Regions from separate parts of the Devosia sp. A369 genome, predicted to be linked through region 1. Evidence: predicted binding sites of a transcription regulator. Region 1 holds the regulator's gene; each other region holds the start of a gene.
What was found. The regulator LexA, encoded in region 1, represses DNA repair genes until DNA is damaged. The targets are predictions, from matches to a motif close to TGTTCNNNNTGTGTTCNG.
Positions count from the first base shown of each region.

Region 2: recA (recombinase RecA) is a predicted target of LexA. The motif match lies at 2,262-2,279, and genes of this name have one in related genera.
Region 3: ACX3OZ_RS05505 (helicase-related protein) is a predicted target of LexA. The motif match lies at 1,803-1,820, and genes of this name have one in related genera.
Region 4: ssb (single-stranded DNA-binding protein) is a predicted target of LexA. The motif match lies at 1,852-1,869, and genes of this name have one in related genera.

Region 1 is NZ_JBTMWV010000001.1:158,490-162,400, reverse strand. It holds gene ACX3OZ_RS00770 (IlvD/Edd family dehydratase) at 1-384, shown strand, start outside; gene ACX3OZ_RS00765 (cold-shock protein) at 536-748, opposite strand; gene ACX3OZ_RS00760 (NUDIX hydrolase) at 1,009-1,422, opposite strand; gene lexA (transcriptional repressor LexA) at 1,469-2,182, opposite strand; gene ACX3OZ_RS00750 (molybdopterin molybdotransferase MoeA) at 2,270-3,472, opposite strand; gene moaC (cyclic pyranopterin monophosphate synthase MoaC) at 3,469-3,911, opposite strand, start outside.
Region 2 is NZ_JBTMWV010000001.1:425,559-429,469, reverse strand. It holds gene ACX3OZ_RS02215 (aldo/keto reductase) at 4-1,020, opposite strand; gene araD1 (AraD1 family protein) at 1,077-2,072, opposite strand; gene recA (recombinase RecA) at 2,362-3,435, shown strand; gene alaS (alanine--tRNA ligase) at 3,609-3,911, shown strand, end outside.
Region 3 is NZ_JBTMWV010000003.1:61,026-64,936, forward strand. It holds gene ACX3OZ_RS05505 (helicase-related protein) at 1-1,700, opposite strand, end outside; gene ACX3OZ_RS05510 (DUF3108 domain-containing protein) at 2,704-3,486, opposite strand; gene rpmB (50S ribosomal protein L28) at 3,706-3,911, shown strand, end outside.
Region 4 is NZ_JBTMWV010000006.1:148,623-152,533, reverse strand. It holds gene uvrA (excinuclease ABC subunit UvrA) at 1-1,048, opposite strand, end outside; gene ACX3OZ_RS10320 (hypothetical protein) at 1,448-1,795, shown strand; gene ssb (single-stranded DNA-binding protein) at 2,037-2,552, shown strand; gene ACX3OZ_RS10310 (diguanylate cyclase domain-containing protein) at 2,675-3,911, opposite strand, start outside.

The DNA.
Region 1 (3,911 bases):
AACTATCTGATCAAGAAGGGCATTCATGCCCTGGCCTGCATTGGCGATGGTCGCCAGTCCGGCACCTCGGGTTCGCCCTCGATCCTCAACGCTTCACCCGAAGCAGCGGCCGGCGGCAATCTGGCTATCCTGCGGACCGGCGACAAGGTGCGCATCGACCTCAACAAGGGCCAGGCCAATATCCTGATCTCGGATGAGGACATCGCCACGCGCCGGGCCGAACTGGAAGCGGCGGGCGGTTACAAATACCCCAAGCACCAGACGCCGTGGCAGGAAATCCAGCGCGGTATCGTCAGCCAGCTGGGCGATGGCGCCATTCTCAAGCCAGCCGAGAAGTATCAGCGCATCGCCCAGACCGAAGGCGTGCCGCGCGACAACCACTAAGCGCACGGCAAAATAGCAAAGGCCCGCATTTCGATGCGGGCCTTTTGTTTTGCCGGTCAGCGCGGGATAGAACCCGCAAAAGAAAAGGGCCACCGCGCTTTCACGCGGTGGCCCTTGACCGAGCAGCGCCGAAGCGCGCTCGCCTTGCTAACTAGAGCAGGGTCAGGTTCGTTGCCGATTCCTTGCCGTCACGGCCGGTCTCGAGCTCGTAGGTCACCTTGTCGTTCTCATACAGGCCCTGCAGGCCCGAACGCTGAACAGCGGAGATGTGGACGAAGGCATCCTTGCCGCCATTTTCAGGCGAAATGAAGCCGAAGCCCTTGGTGGTGTTGAAGAATTTGACGGTGCCGGTGATGACGGACATGATAGTTTCCTTGTGCTCTTACGAGCGGTTATCCAATGGCAACACGCCAAAGGAAAATAACGTTCGCATGGTAGAGAAGGAAGCCACGGTCCGGCACGCCGGCATTAGGCAGCCGACTTAGGCTGAAAACGTATGCCCACTATGTGGCACGAAATGGCGCCGATTGCAAGGTCTCGCGAATAGTGGTTGCAAGAACAATGCAGCAGCCCAAGCAAACCGCCTGCCTGCTTGCTGTTCATCCCCGCCACACCGGCAGTGGGCTACGCCAACGCCGCCCTGATATGGGCCAGCGCCCGGACGAAGATCGGGTGCCAGTCGGGACCCGGCTCGGCCGCCAGCGGCCACCAGAAAAAAGCAAAGCGGTGGCCGCCATCATCCGCGGTGTCAAAAAGCCAGCGTGATTCCAGCGGTCCGGCCTCAACGCGCACAAAATGCCAGAGTTGATCGGGAGCGATAGCAAGGCTGCTGCCCAGGTCGGACGTCACAATGGCTTGGGTGAGGCCGGACTCCTCGGCCAGTTCGCGGAGCGCTCCGGTGGCGATAGTCTCATCAGCCTCAAGCGTGCCCTTGACCAGTTGTACGCCGGCGAGCGGATGCCGAAACACCAGCAGCTCCGGCCCGTCAGACGTGGGGCGGAGCAGCACAGGGCAAAGCTTTTCGATGGGAGCCGGCATGCGAGATTTATGCCCGTCATGCCGGCCAAAGGTCAAAGCCGTCGGCTCAGTATTTGCGCAAAAGTCCAACCAGACGACCCTGCACCTTGACCCGGTCAGGCGGGAAAATGCGGGTTTCATAGGCGGGATTGGCCGCTTCCAGCGCGATTGTATTCCCCTTGCGGCGCAGGCGTTTAAGGGTTGCTTCCTCATCATCTACCAGAGCAACGATGATCTCGCCGGTGCTGGCGACATCCTGCTTCTTGATGAGCACGGTATCGCCATCGAAAATGCCGGCATCGATCATCGAGTCGCCGCGCACTTCGAGCGCGTAATGCTCGCCGCTGCCCAGCATTTCGGGCGGCACCATGATGGTGTGGGAATGGGTCTGGATCGCCTCGATCGGCGTGCCGGCGGCGATGCGGCCCATGACCGGGATGGCGATCGGCCTTGCATAGTCATCAGCGGCCGACATGCGCGAGGGGGGCGACGCCACCTTGCCCAGATTGCCTTCGATGACCGAGGGCTCGAAGCGGGTCTTGCGGCCGCCAAGCGATGGGTTCATCGAATCGGGGAGCTTGACCACCTCCAATGCCCGGGCCCGGTTGGGCAGGCGGCGGATGAAGCCACGTTCCTCGAGTGCGGTGATCAGCCGGTGGATGCCCGATTTGGATGCCAGGTCGAGCGCATCCTTCATCTCATCAAAGGATGGTGGAATACCGCTTTCCTTCATCCGCTCGTGGATGAACATCAGCAGCTCGTGTTGTTTGCGCGTGAGCATGGACCCCTCGGGAGCAGAATCGGAACATAGACGGAACGACCATACGTGTTCCAGTTATGTTCTGCAATATCCCTTGGGCTTTTACTGTCAGAAGCCGTCCACGGGGAGGGCTTCGACTAGCGTGCCGGCGGGTTGGCCGGGGTCGTTTTCGGGCTGGATAATCAGCATATCGGCGCGCGCCAGCGACGAGGTATGGCCGCTGTCGGTTTGCGAAATAGGCAGCAATTGCAAGCCGTTAGCTGTGTGCAATAGCTGCGCGCGCATGAAGTGGCGGCGGGCAGTATTGGGTGGGGTCGGACCAGCCAGCGGAAGGTGCCAGGGGGTGGGTTCGGGGTGGCCGAGCCAGGCGCGGAGGGCAGGGCGGATGAAGACCATGGCGGTGACCATGGCGGAGACCGGATTTCCGGGCAGGCCGAAGATCAGCGTCTTGCCTTTTGTCCCAAACATCAAGGGCTTACCGGGGCGCATGTTGATGCGCCAGAAGTCCAGCTTCACGCCGAGATCGAGCAAAACCGCCTGCACGATGTCATGATCGCCGACGCTGGCGCCGCCAGTAGTCACCAAGATATCTGGCGGATTGTCGAAGATTTCTGCCAGCATGCTGGCAAGTTTCTTGCGGTTATCTTGCGCGATGCCGTGGTCGGTAACAGATTGGGCGTAGGGAGCGAACAAAGGAGCCAGACCAAAGCTGTTTGATGCAACAATCTGGTCGGCTCCGAGTGGGTTGCCGGGCAGCACCAATTCGTCGCCGGTGGCGAGCAGGGCAATGTTCGGCCGTTTGGCGACGCCCAAAGTTGCGGCATTGGCGGCGGCGGCGACGGCGAGGTGCATCGGGGCGAGGCGCATGCCCGGATCGAGCAATTGCTGGCCGGTGGCAAAGTCGTTGCCGCGGGGGCGAATGCTGTGACCGAGCCGGGCCGGGGCGGTGAAACGGACGACGCCGTCCGCTGCGACGGCCTCTTCCTGCATGATGACGGTATCGGCGCCGGGGGGCACCGGGGCGCCGGTGAAGATGCGGACGGCCTGGCCGGGCTCAATTGTGCCGGAGAAGCCGGCACCGGCTTGCGAGGTGCCGACAATGGTCAGGGCGTGGCCGTCGACCACATCGGCGGCGCGCATGGCGTAGCCGTCCATGGCGCTGGCGTTGAAGGGGAGCTGGTCGTGAGTGGCGAGCAGTGGCTCAAGCAGGACGCGACCGGCCGCCTGGGCGAGCGGCACGGTTTCCAGCGTCGGGGCAGGAACGCGGTTGAGGATGGCGGCGATGGCGGATTCGACCGGTAGCAGGCTCATGGCCGGGAGAAGTCGCCGGATTTGCCACCGGATTTTTCCAGCAGGCACATGTCGGTGATGGTCATGCCGCGATCGATGGCCTTGGCCATGTCGTAAAGGGTGAGCGCGGCGGTCGAGGCGGCGAGCAGCGCTTCCATTTCGACGCCGGTCTGGCCGGTGGTTTCCGCCGTGGCGTGGATGAGAATCGCTTCGGCTCCGTCCTGCTCGATATCGACGCTGACCTTGGTCAGCGGAATCGGATGGCAGAGCGGAATGAGGTCGCTGGTCTTTTTGGCGGCCATGATGCCGGCGATGCGGGCCACGGCCAGCGCATCGCCCTTTTTGAGACCGCCGCCCATGATCAGGGCGATGGTTTCGGCCCGAGCCAGAATGCGGGCCTGGGCCACGGCGCGGCGACGGGTGACGGCCTTATCGCCGATATCGACGATATGGGCCTCGC
Region 2 (3,911 bases), 270 kb from region 1:
TGGTCAAGCACTGCCGCCGGGGATCGGCGTGCCGGACGCCAGCAGGCCCTTGGCCGCCAGCGCGGTCCACAACTCGTTCGGCACCTTGACGTCCCACCACGCCAAAATGCCATCCAGCTCGGCCGGCGAGCGCGGCCCGGGCAGCACATTGCACACCGCCGGATGAGTCGGCGGGAATTGCAGCGCCGCGGCGGGCAGCGGCACACCAAACTCCTGGCAGACCGCGGTGATGGCTTTGACCTTGGCGACGATCTCGTCGGGGGCCTTGGCATAGTTGAAGGTATCGCCGCCCACCAGAATGCCCGAATTGAACGGCCCGCCGACCACCACCGAGGCGCCGCGTTGCAGGCAGGTGCTCATGAACGGCTCGAGCGAGGTCTGCTCCAGCAGCGTATAGCGACCGGCGAGCAGGAACACGTCCCAGTCGCCCAGCGCAAAGGCGTCCATCAGTACTTGCCATTCATTGACGCCCAGCCCGATGGCCTTGATCAGGCCACTGTCGCGCAATTCGCGCAGTGCCCGATAACCGCCATTGGCCAGTTGTGCCCAATGCGGCTTGTTGCCCTCGACGCCATGGGTGGCTTCGCCAATGTCATGCACATAGAGAATGTCGATGGCGTCGACGCCGAGCCGCTGCAGGCTGTCCTCGAAGGAGCGCATCACCCCGTCATAGGAATAGTCATAGACCTCCCGGAACGGCAGCGGATCGATCCATTCGTCGCGCGACCAGGCTGTGCCATGCACGGGCCGCAGCAAGCGGCCGACCTTGCTGGACAGCACCGCGCCAGCGCGTCTTTCGCGCAGCACGTCGCCAAATAAATGCTCGGAGCGGCCAAAGCCGTAATGGGGGGAGGTATCGAAATGATTTATCCCCGCATCCAGCGCGTGCGCTATCGTTGCACGGGCCTGATCGGCAGGAACGGAGGTATAGTTTCCGGCGAGCGACGCGCCGCCCAGCCCTAGCGTGGTCACCTCCAGATCGGTCTGACCGATCCGGCGTTTCTCGAAACAGCGCGCCATATTATCCCTCCGCCAAGCGGAGGGATAACTGACATGTTAGTGGCGTGGCAGCAAGATCAATAGATGTTGCCGACGATTACCGGATGCTCGGTTTCCACCCGCACCGCATTGCGCAGCGGCGCGCCGAACTGGGGCTCTTCGATCTCGAAGATGTCGTTGGGCTGGGTACTGATGCCGTCGGCAAAGCTCAGCGTGGCAGTGCCGAACATGTGGACGTGAATATCGCCCGGATTGCGGAACAGCTCATATTTGAAGTGGTGATATTCCAGATTGGCGATGGTGTGGCTCATATTATCCTCACCCGACAGGAACGGCTTTTCCCACAGCAGCTTGCCGTCACGCCAGATGCGCGACTTGCCTTCGATATGCGCCGGCAGATCGCCGACCCGCAATTCCGGCCCAAAGGCGCAGGCGCGCAGCTTGGAATGGGCCAGGAACAGGTAGTTGATCCGCTCGGTCACGTGATCGGAAAACTCATTGGCCAGGGCAAAGCCCAGCCGGCGCGGCTGGCCGTTCTGGTCGATGAGATAGATGCCGGCGATTTCCGGCTCCTCGCCGGCGTCGAGGGCAAAGCCGGGCGAGGGAATCGGATGGCCCGGATTGACCACCGAATAGCCATTGCCCTTGTAGAACCACTCCGGCTGTACGCCCTTGAGGCCGTTGGCCGGCTTGCCGCCTTCGACGCCCATGCGGAACATCTTCATCGAGTCGGTGAGGGTCTCTTCGGCTTTGGCGCCGCTGGACTGGTGCATGGCGTCGCGCGTGGCGGCCGAGCCGAGATGGGTGAGGCCGGTGCCGGTCAGATAGAGATGGGCTGGATCGGGATGGTCGACCGGCGCCAGCATGCGGCCTTCGGCCAGGATGGCGGTGCGGTCCACGGTCTCGCCAAGCCCCTGTTCGGCGACCAGCGCCCCCAGCCCGATATTGCGGGCGAGGGCTGCGCTGGCCAGCGCGTAGACACTGGTGGCGCCAGTAACGACGCGGGCCACCCCGTCCTGCACCGCGCCCACGGCGCGTTCGCCGTTTGGATCAAAAAACTGGATCAAATTCATGGCGCGGCTCCTTCGCTAGGCCCTTATGGCGCGATCGCTGGCATAAAGCGCAACATGGAACGGTCAGGCAAGTCAAAAATCATACTTATTGTGCGCGGGCCTGACGGGGCGGTCCGGCATAGACTGTCGCCAGGGCCGGGCGATTCTGTGGCCAGATGCCGATGTTCTCATTTTGTCCCTTGACAGCACAAGAACAAGATGAGAACAAATAGCGTACATTCAATGCATGACCACCTGCGGTGCCCGCGCGTTGCGCAGCCTCCAAGAGCGTGGAATAAGGAGAGAATAGATGGCGAACGCGTCGCTTCGTGTAGTTGAAGGTGGATCGATGGATAAGGACAAGGCACTTGCTGCGGCGCTCAGCCAGATTGAGCGCAATTTCGGCAAGGGCTCAATCATGCGCCTGGGTGAGGCGTCGGCGATCGAAGTGGAGGCAATCTCCACTGGCTCGCTCGGTCTCGACATCGCCCTGGGCATTGGCGGCCTGCCCAAGGGGCGAGTCGTGGAAATCTTCGGGCCGGAAAGCTCGGGCAAGACCACGCTGGCGCTGCATGTCATCGCCGAAGCCCAGAAATCCGGCGGCATCTGCGCCTTTGTCGACGCCGAACATGCGCTCGATCCGATTTATGCCCGCAAGCTCGGCGTCAGCGTCGATGATCTGCTGATCTCCCAGCCCGATACCGGCGAGCAGGCGCTCGAAATCACCGATACGCTGGTGCGCTCCGGTGCCATCGACGTGCTGGTGATCGATTCGGTCGCTGCGCTCACCCCGCGCGCCGAACTCGAAGGCGAAATGGGCGACTCGCTGCCGGGCCTGCAGGCTCGCCTGATGAGCCAGGCCATGCGCAAGCTGACCTCGTCGATCTCCAAGTCGAAATGCCTGGTCATCTTCATCAACCAGATCCGCATGAAGATCGGCGTGATGTATGGTTCGCCCGAAACCACGACCGGCGGCAACGCGCTCAAGTTCTACGCTTCGGTACGCCTTGATATCCGCCGTATCGGCGCCCTCAAGGACCGCGAGGAAATCGTCGGCAACCAGACCCGTGTCAAAGTGGTCAAGAACAAACTGGCCCCGCCATTCCGTCAGGTCGAGTTCGACATCATGTATGGCGAAGGCATTTCCAAGACCGGCGAATTGCTCGATCTGGGCGTCAAGGCGGGCATTATTGAAAAGTCCGGCGCCTGGTTCTCCTGGGACAGCCAGCGTCTGGGACAGGGCCGCGAGAATGCGCGCCAGTTCCTCAAGGATAATCCGGAAGCAGCGGCCACCATTGAGCGTGGCGTGCGCGAAAGCTCGGGTCTGCTGGGCGAAGTGCTGCTGGTATCCGGTGGTGACGACGCGGCGGATGACGGCGAATAAGACGACCTTCCCATGCAGGGATTTTTCGAGGCATCGCGCAAGCGGTGCCTCTTTTTGTTGCCGGCAAGCCCTAATAGGGCAGCAATGCTGGACATTCCTGTTGGCCGCACGATAGAAAGCTGCCGACCTTTTCTGCGGCGCCATCGCGCCAACTCCCGAGTGAAAGTCTCCAGATGACCAGCGTAAACGCCCTCCGTTCGAGCTTTGTCGACTACTTTGCCCGCAATGGTCACGAGGCCGTGGCGTCGAGTCCGCTGGTGCCGCGTAACGATCCGACGCTGATGTTCACCAATTCGGGCATGGTGCAGTTCAAGAACACCTTTACCGGCGTCGAGAAGCGCCCCTATTCGCGGGCCACCACGGCGCAGAAATGCGTCCGCGCCGGCGGCAAACACAATGATCTCGACAATGTCGGCTTCACCGCGCGGCACCACACCTTTTTCGAGATGCTCGGCAATTTCTCCTTTGGCGATTAT
Region 3 (3,911 bases), on a different contig from region 1:
GCGACGATGTCGCCCTTCCAGCGCAGGCGACCATCAGTGGCCAGCACGAATTCTTCATTGGGCGCGCCGGCCAGCCGGTCGGCCCGATTGGCGATCTCGGGGGCCACCACATGGTCGGCCGCCGCGCGCAGCCCCTTGATGTCGGCATCGCCGTCATTTCGGGCGATGGTGAAGCGGAAGCCTTCAAGCGTGCCGATGAGATGGCCTTCCAGCCGCACTTCGCCACGCTCATTGATCTCGGGAGATGCCATACGTTTGTCTTTCAGGTGACGAAGCAGCACGCTGGTGCGCCGGTCGACGAACCGCTGGGTTAAACGCTCATGCAGCGCGTCACTCAGCCGATCTTCAATATCCCGGGTCTTTTCGCGCCAATGTGCGGGGTCTGCAAGCCAGTTTTTGCGGTTCGCGACGAAGGTCCATGTGCGGATCTGCTTGATCCGGTTGCTTAAAGTGTCAATATCGCCGCTCGCATTGTCGCAAAAGCGCACCTGCTCGGCAATCCAGTCCGCGTCAACCTTGCCGCGCTTGACTAAATCCGAGTAAATTCGGGTGACGATTTCTCCATGATTGGCCGGCGAAATCCCTTGATAATCAGGGATTTGGCAGCACTCCCACAGCAGGCGCGCCCCATCGAGGCCCCGGGCCAGCTTACCCGCCTCATTGCGGGCAACGAACTCGAGGGCATGCTGATCCTTGGCAATCGGCACCCTGGTCAGACTGCGGTGGTCGGGGGTGGCTTCGAGGCTATAGCGCAACGCATCGATGGAGCTGAAATCCAGCTGATTGTTGCGCCATTGCAGCACTTTTACCGGAGCGAAGTCGTGGGTTTCGAGCGCCACGACCATTTCTTCATCGAATCCCTCGGTGCCGCCGGTGACGCCAAAGGTGCCATTGCGGGCATGGCGACCGGCACGGCCGGCGATCTGGCCCAGCTCGGCCGGGGTCAGCGGACGGCTGGTATGGCCATCGAATTTGCTGTCATCGGCAAAGGCGACATGGTGGATATCGAGGTTCAGCCCCATGCCGATGGCATCGGTGGCGACCAGAAAATCCACATCGCCATTCTGATACAGTTCCACCTGGGCATTGCGGGTGCGCGGGCTGAGCGCCCCCATCACCACGGCGGCGCCGCCGCGCTCGCGCCGGATCAATTCGGCGATGGCATAGACCTGCCGCGCCGAGAAGGCGACGATGGCACTGCGTTCGGGCTGGCGCGAGATTTTCTTCGACCCGGCATAGGTCAGGTGGGAAAACCGGGGCCGGTCGATGATTTCGCAATGCGGCAATAGCCGGCGGATCACCGGCTCCATGGTGGCGGCGCCGAGCAGCAGGGTTTCGCTGCTGCCGCGCGCATGCAGGATGCGGTCGGTAAACACATGGCCGCGGTCGAAATCGGTGGCGGTCTGGATTTCGTCGATGGCGACGCAATCGACGCGGATATCCATCGGCATGGCTTCGACGGTGCAGACCCAGAAGCGCGGCCGCGCCGGCACGATGCGCTCCTCGCCGGTCACCAGCGCCACCGCGCCCTCGCCCACCCGCTCGACGCAGCGCTGATACACCTCGCGCGCCAGCAAACGCAGCGGCAGGCCGATCATCCCGGTGGGATGGGCCAGCATGCGCTCGATGGCAAAATAGGTCTTGCCGGTATTGGTGGGGCCAAGAATCGCCTTGACCGACTGAGGGGGCGCGAAAGTCATTGCCGACAATGTAGGCGGTCACGATGGCGGTTGCGAGATGGTCCGGCGTTTGTCCCAAGAAAGGACAGGCTTTGCGACCCTTTTGCCACGCCGGTTAACGGCAGGAACAAGCAGGGAACGAAACGGCACCGAATCGGCGCGACTCACAGAATCTGGTTTCGTTCACGGCTAGCAGTGGTAGCGGCAGCGGCTTCGGACACCAGAGGATGGCGAAATCGGGGCTGCGACCGGGAAACAGCCAAAAATCCGTTCAGCTTGGTTACCGGCAGGTTAATTTCGGCCGGAAACGGGCAAAAGTAAACGCGCGGTAAATCCTTGTCTGGCAAAGATTTTTGGCAGATTTATGACGCGGGGTGCGGCGGCTATGGGGCGGCGCGACGCAAATTGAGGAAACAGGCAATTGACCGTGCCGGAGTGGGACAGGCGGGGGCAATTCTACCGCACGCGCAGTCGGCCCACCCTCCCCCTTGCGGGGAGGGACAGCGAGATAGGACTTAGCCCTTCGCTAAGTCCGTGATCGAGCCGGGTGGGGGTATCTCGCCGCAAGCGCCGTGCCCGTGACTCACCCCCACCCTTGATCCCTCCCCGCAAGGGGGAGGGTGTCGACTGCGAGATCGGGGGTCATCACCATTCCCATATCTGGACACAATCGCCCGCCCATCCGCCGCTCCGTTCACCATCGAACCAAACCGGGAACGAACAGGGACAGAATCGGGCGAACAGGCAAAATGCGGGTTTGTTCACGGCCAGATGTGGTGGCGGGAGCGGGCTGGGACACAAGAGGGGTCGAAATGACGTCGCGCCGGCGCCGGCACGGCGCAAACCGGTTCACCTTGGTTAGAAAAGGGTTAATTTCGGCCGATTCTGCCCGTTTGTGAGCAGAACATTGCGCGAAAATCCGCGCCCGGCCGGCGGCCGTTAACCTCTATGGCCACGGCCGCAGCCACTATGGCGGGGCAAAATTGGTAATAAAGCCGTTGACCGTCCCGAAGCGGGACGGGACCTATTGGGTCAGGCTGGTCAGCACCATCGACAGATCGCCCATATTGGTGCCGAGCAGCACGCGATATGGGATGAAATAGCCGGTCTCGCCCAACGGGGCGTACCAGATGATGATGCGGTCGCTATTGGCCAGATAGGTGGTGATGTCCGAGCTGGTGAAATGGCCCGACACCGGCTGATACGACACCGTGCACAGCACCACCGGCCCCTGATAGCCGGTGCGGGGCGACGTGGCCTTGTCCTCGCCGGCATAGCTCATGGCGATATTGAAGCGCTCGACGCCGGTGAAAATCTTGGCCTGGCGCTGGCACAGGCTCTTGTCGAGCGCCTTGCCCTTGAGCACGAAGGAAGACAGGAAATCGGCCACCCCGGTCAGGTGGCGGCGTTCCAGCGGCACCCGGTCATAATTATCCAGGATCGGCGGCTCGACCTTGAAGGAGGAGACATCCTTGCCGGCGAAGGTCACGTCGACCGTGAAGCTGTCGCCATTGGCGCGGGTCTGCAGGTTGAATTTGTCGGCCAGCAAGGTGCTGCCTGAGGACTTGCCCACCGAGGTGGCGTTGGCGGTGCCGCTGGCCACCAGCGTGCCCAGCCCCGCCACATTGGCCGACAGATCGAGCGTATAGGCCCGGCCATCATCCTTGAGATCGACATTCATGGCGGCAATATTGATGCCGCCCAGCGTCATGACATAGCGTGCCGTGGCATCGACCTCGGCGGCCGCGACCGGAAACGTGAACAAAACGGCCAGCGCGGCCAGGGGAGCGAAACGGGACTGGATCAAGGCGGCTGGTCTCTGGGGGCGGGGGCGGCGCGAATCAGTGATTTGAACAAAACTGCCTGCGCACCATGGCCCATGCAAGGCGCTCGCGGGCGTTTGAGCCCCGCTTGCCTTGACTGCGGCGGCCATTTTCTCTAGAGACACGCCAGATCTCATAACAATCGAGGCCCGTCGCGGCATTGTCCGCCACGCAGGACCTTTACACAAATAGGATATCTCCAAATGGCACGTCGCTGTGAATTGACTGGCAAGGGCGTAATGGTTGGCAACAACGTCTCCCACGCTCTTAACCGCACCCGCCGCCGGTTCCTGCCGAACCTGGTGAACGTCACGCTGATTTCGGACGCGCTCGGTCGCTCGATCAAGCTGCGCATCTCGGCTGCGGCACTCCGCACCGTCGAACACCGCGGTGGTCTCGACGCCTTCCT
Region 4 (3,911 bases), on a different contig from region 1:
CGTTCCAGGCGGTGCCGGTCGAGGCGCCATACATCTTCACCACGGCCTGCAGGGTCTGCAGATAATAGGGCGCACTGGTCTTGGACCAGGGCAGGATGGCGCCGTCCTTGATCGACAGGGTCGGGTCCGGCACGATCTGGTCGGGATCGATCTTCTGTTCCGTGCCGAGGCCATCGCAGGCCGGGCAGGCGCCGAAGGGATTGTTGAACGAAAACAGACGCGGCTCGATTTCGGCAATGGTGAAGCCGGACACCGGGCAGGCGAATTTTTCCGAGAAGGTGGTCTGCTTGAGCGTACCGTCCTCGGTCTTCTCATCGGCGAATTCGATCAGCGCGATGCCATCGGCCAGCTTCAGCGCCGTCTCAAAGCTCTCGGACAGGCGGCCGGAAATGTCGGGGCCGACGACGACGCGGTCGACCACCACTTCGATGTCGTGCTTGAACTTCTTGTCGAGGGCAGGGGCGTCCTCGATCTCGTGATATTCGCCATCGATCTTGACGCGCTGGAAGCCCTTGCGCATCAGATCGGCCAGTTCCTTCTTGTATTCGCCCTTGCGACCACGGGCGATCGGCGCGAGCAGGAACAGGCGGGTGCCCTCGGGCAGCTCCAGCACCTTGTCGACCATCTGGCTGACGGTCTGGCTTTCGATGGGCAGGCCGGTGGCCGGCGAATAGGGCACGCCGACGCGGGCAAACAGCAGGCGCAGATAGTCGTATATCTCGGTGACCGTGCCAACGGTAGAGCGCGGGTTACGCGACGTGGTCTTCTGCTCGATGGAAATTGCGGGCGACAGGCCCTCGATATGTTCCACATCGGGCTTCTGCATCATTTCGAGGAACTGGCGGGCATAGGCCGACAGCGACTCGACATAACGCCGCTGGCCTTCGGCATAGATGGTGTCGAATGCCAGGGAGGATTTTCCGGACCCCGACAGGCCCGTCATCACGATGAGGCTGTCACGCGGCAGCCGGAGGTCGATGCCCTTGAGATTGTGCTCGCGGGCGCCGCGGACGACGATCTCTCGGTTCTGGCTGGGCTTTAGCGTCATCATTTCAGTCCATGGCTCGGTGCGCCGAGATAGCGGCACGGCGGCAGAAGGCTTGGGGTCGGGAAGACCAGACAGATAGGCGCGGCCTGCTCCTGCTGCAAGCGGCTCGCGCGCATGGCCGTCCGGCGGTCCGCTCACCTTAGCGTGTCCCCCAAGCTTGCCAAAGCGTCATTCGCGACAAGAACATAAACAGAACGAACAGGATTCGGTCAAGGGAGAACATGCTGGCCCCCAAAGTGGTTGCGCCCCGATGTCGGCCAAGCCTGCTGACAGGATGTGTCAGCAGCGCCGTGCTGCCGCAGAAATGCCGCAATCGGTTCCCGCAGGCCGGTTTCGCTGTGCTACCATTCCAGTCTGGCCGACAATCCTGCGGCCTGTCCCGACACTGATCGGATTTTCATGAACATTCCCGCATGGACGAAACCCGCGCTGTACGGCGCGGCGACTGGCGCCGTTGCCCTGGCCATCATCGGCTTTACCTGGGGCGGCTGGGTGACCGGCGGTAGCGCCCAGGAGGCAGCAGCGAAGTTGTCGGCCAGCAATCTGGCGACGGCGCTGACGCCGTATTGCGTGGAGCGTTCGAAGTCCGATCCGCAGGCTGGCGTCGTGCTGGCCGAATTCACCGCGGCATCGGCCTTCTCGCGCCGCGGCATCATCGAAAAGTCAGGCTGGGCGACTCCGCTCGGAGCCGAGGCACCCAACAAGGTTCTGGCCGAGGCCTGTGCGCTGGCGCTGACGCCAGCCTGATCTGTCGCCGGTCCCGCCCTGATGGGGAGGGGCCGGCTTGACAGGTCAGTTTGAATTGGAACATAAAGGGAACGAACAGTGTTGTTTAAAACAATCGGTTCCCGCGCGCTTTCCGCTGTCGGAAGCGGTAAAGTCGCGGCCGCACATCTGCTGGACCGCCGTTGAGGCGGCAGGGCTGTGCAACCGGTAAGTAAGCGTCCCAGGCCACGACAGGGCGGGACTGAATAAAAAGGAATTCGCCATGGCAGGCAGCGTGAACAAGGTCATTCTGGTCGGCAATCTCGGCGCCGATCCCGAAGTGCGTAACCTTCCCAGCGGCGGCAAGGTGGTCAATCTGAGCGTTGCCACTTCGGAGTCCTGGAAGGACAAGAATACCGGCGAGCGCCGCGAAAAGACCGAGTGGCACCGCGTGGTGATCTTCTCGGAAGGGCTGGCGCGCGTGGCGGAAAGCTATCTGCGCAAGGGCAGCAAGGTCTATCTCGAAGGCCAGTTGCAGACCCGCAAGTGGCAGGACCAGTCCGGCGCCGACAAATATTCCACCGAAGTGGTGCTGCAGGGCTTCAACTCGAACCTGACGCTGCTCGATGGTCGCGGCGAAGGCGAAGGCGCCGGCGCGCCGCGCGGCAATGAGGGTGGCTATGGCAATGAAGGCGGCGGTTTCCGCGGCGTTCAGGGTGGTGGCGGCGGTGCCCGTCGGCCCCAAGCCAACGCCCCGGCCTTCGAGCCCGGCGGCATGGATGACGACATCCCGTTCTAGGAACGGCAGCAAAGGGGGGCAGCGGCTCCCCTTTTTTGTATGTGGGCAATGACGGTGGGAGGGGGCGGGCCGGCAGCCAGTCAGTCAGGCAGGCAGGCAGGCAGGCAGCCTACCAGCATCGGTCAGGTGGCGAACACGCAAAACGTGTTGCGACCGGCGGCCTTGGCCGCATAAAGCGCGGTGTCGGCCTGGCGGAACAGGTCCTCCGGCGCGCCGCCGCGATATGACGCGACGCCGACCGAGGCGCTGAGCGTGAGGGTCTGGCCCAACCGGGTGAGCGGGCGGCCCATGGTGCCGACAATGCTCGCGGCCTGCGCTTTGACCGCGTCGGGCGCGATGTCGGGGCCGAGCAGCACGGCAAATTCGTCGCCGCCGATCCGCGCCACCAGATCGGCGCCGACGCAGCTTTCGCTCAGCCGCAGCGCCGCCTCCTTGAGGCATTCGTCGCCCACGGCATGGCCGTAGGTGTCGTTGACCTGCTTGAAGCCGTCGAGGTCGACCAGCAGCAGGGTGCCGACGGTGTGATACCCGGCGTCGAGCTGGATCAGCCGGGCCTGGAACAGGCTGCGATTGGCGAGGCCGGTCATAACGTCGAATTCGGCCAGATAGCGCGTGCGGTCGGCCATCAGCTTTTCGTCGGTGATGTCCTGCTTCATGCCGAAAATGCGTTTGGCCACGCCATCCTGGCTATCCACCGCACCGGTCAGCCGCATCCAGCGATGCTTGCCGGTGGTGGTGATGATTTCCACGTCGAGCCCGAAATCCGTGCAGGTCCGGATCGCCTCGGCGCGCGCCGCTTCCATCTTCAGGCGGGAGGCATCGGTATAGAGGGTGAGCGTCTGCTCCCTGGTAATGGGCGCACCGTGCGGGACCTCGAAAATGTCATAGACGCTGTCGGTCCAGGCGATGGCATTGTCGGCCAGATCGCATTGCCAGACCCCGATCCGCGCCGTGGCCGAGGCCCGGTCGAATAGCTGGCGCCGCAACTGGTCCTCGGCCTCCAGCGCGGCGATACGCCCGGCCTGGGATTGGATGGTGCGGTTTTGTCGGCTGATGGTGGCGCGGGCAAAAATATCCTGCGCCAGCGCCACGATGCGCTCGGCCATCTGGCGACTGCGCGGGCGCGCGTCGAACAGGCTGAGCAGCAGCGGCGGGCGATCAGAGGCGGCGGGCAGCTGCAGGCCGGCATAAAAGCGGGCGCCGACAATGGCGGTATCGGCCATGACCAAGGGGTATTCCGCCGCCAGCGCACGCGCCTCCAGCCCGGCCAGATTCTGCGTGATATTACCCACCGACGCGATGGTCATCACATTGTCAGCGGCAAGGCTGGTCAACCGCGCGCTGCCCACGCCAAGCAGC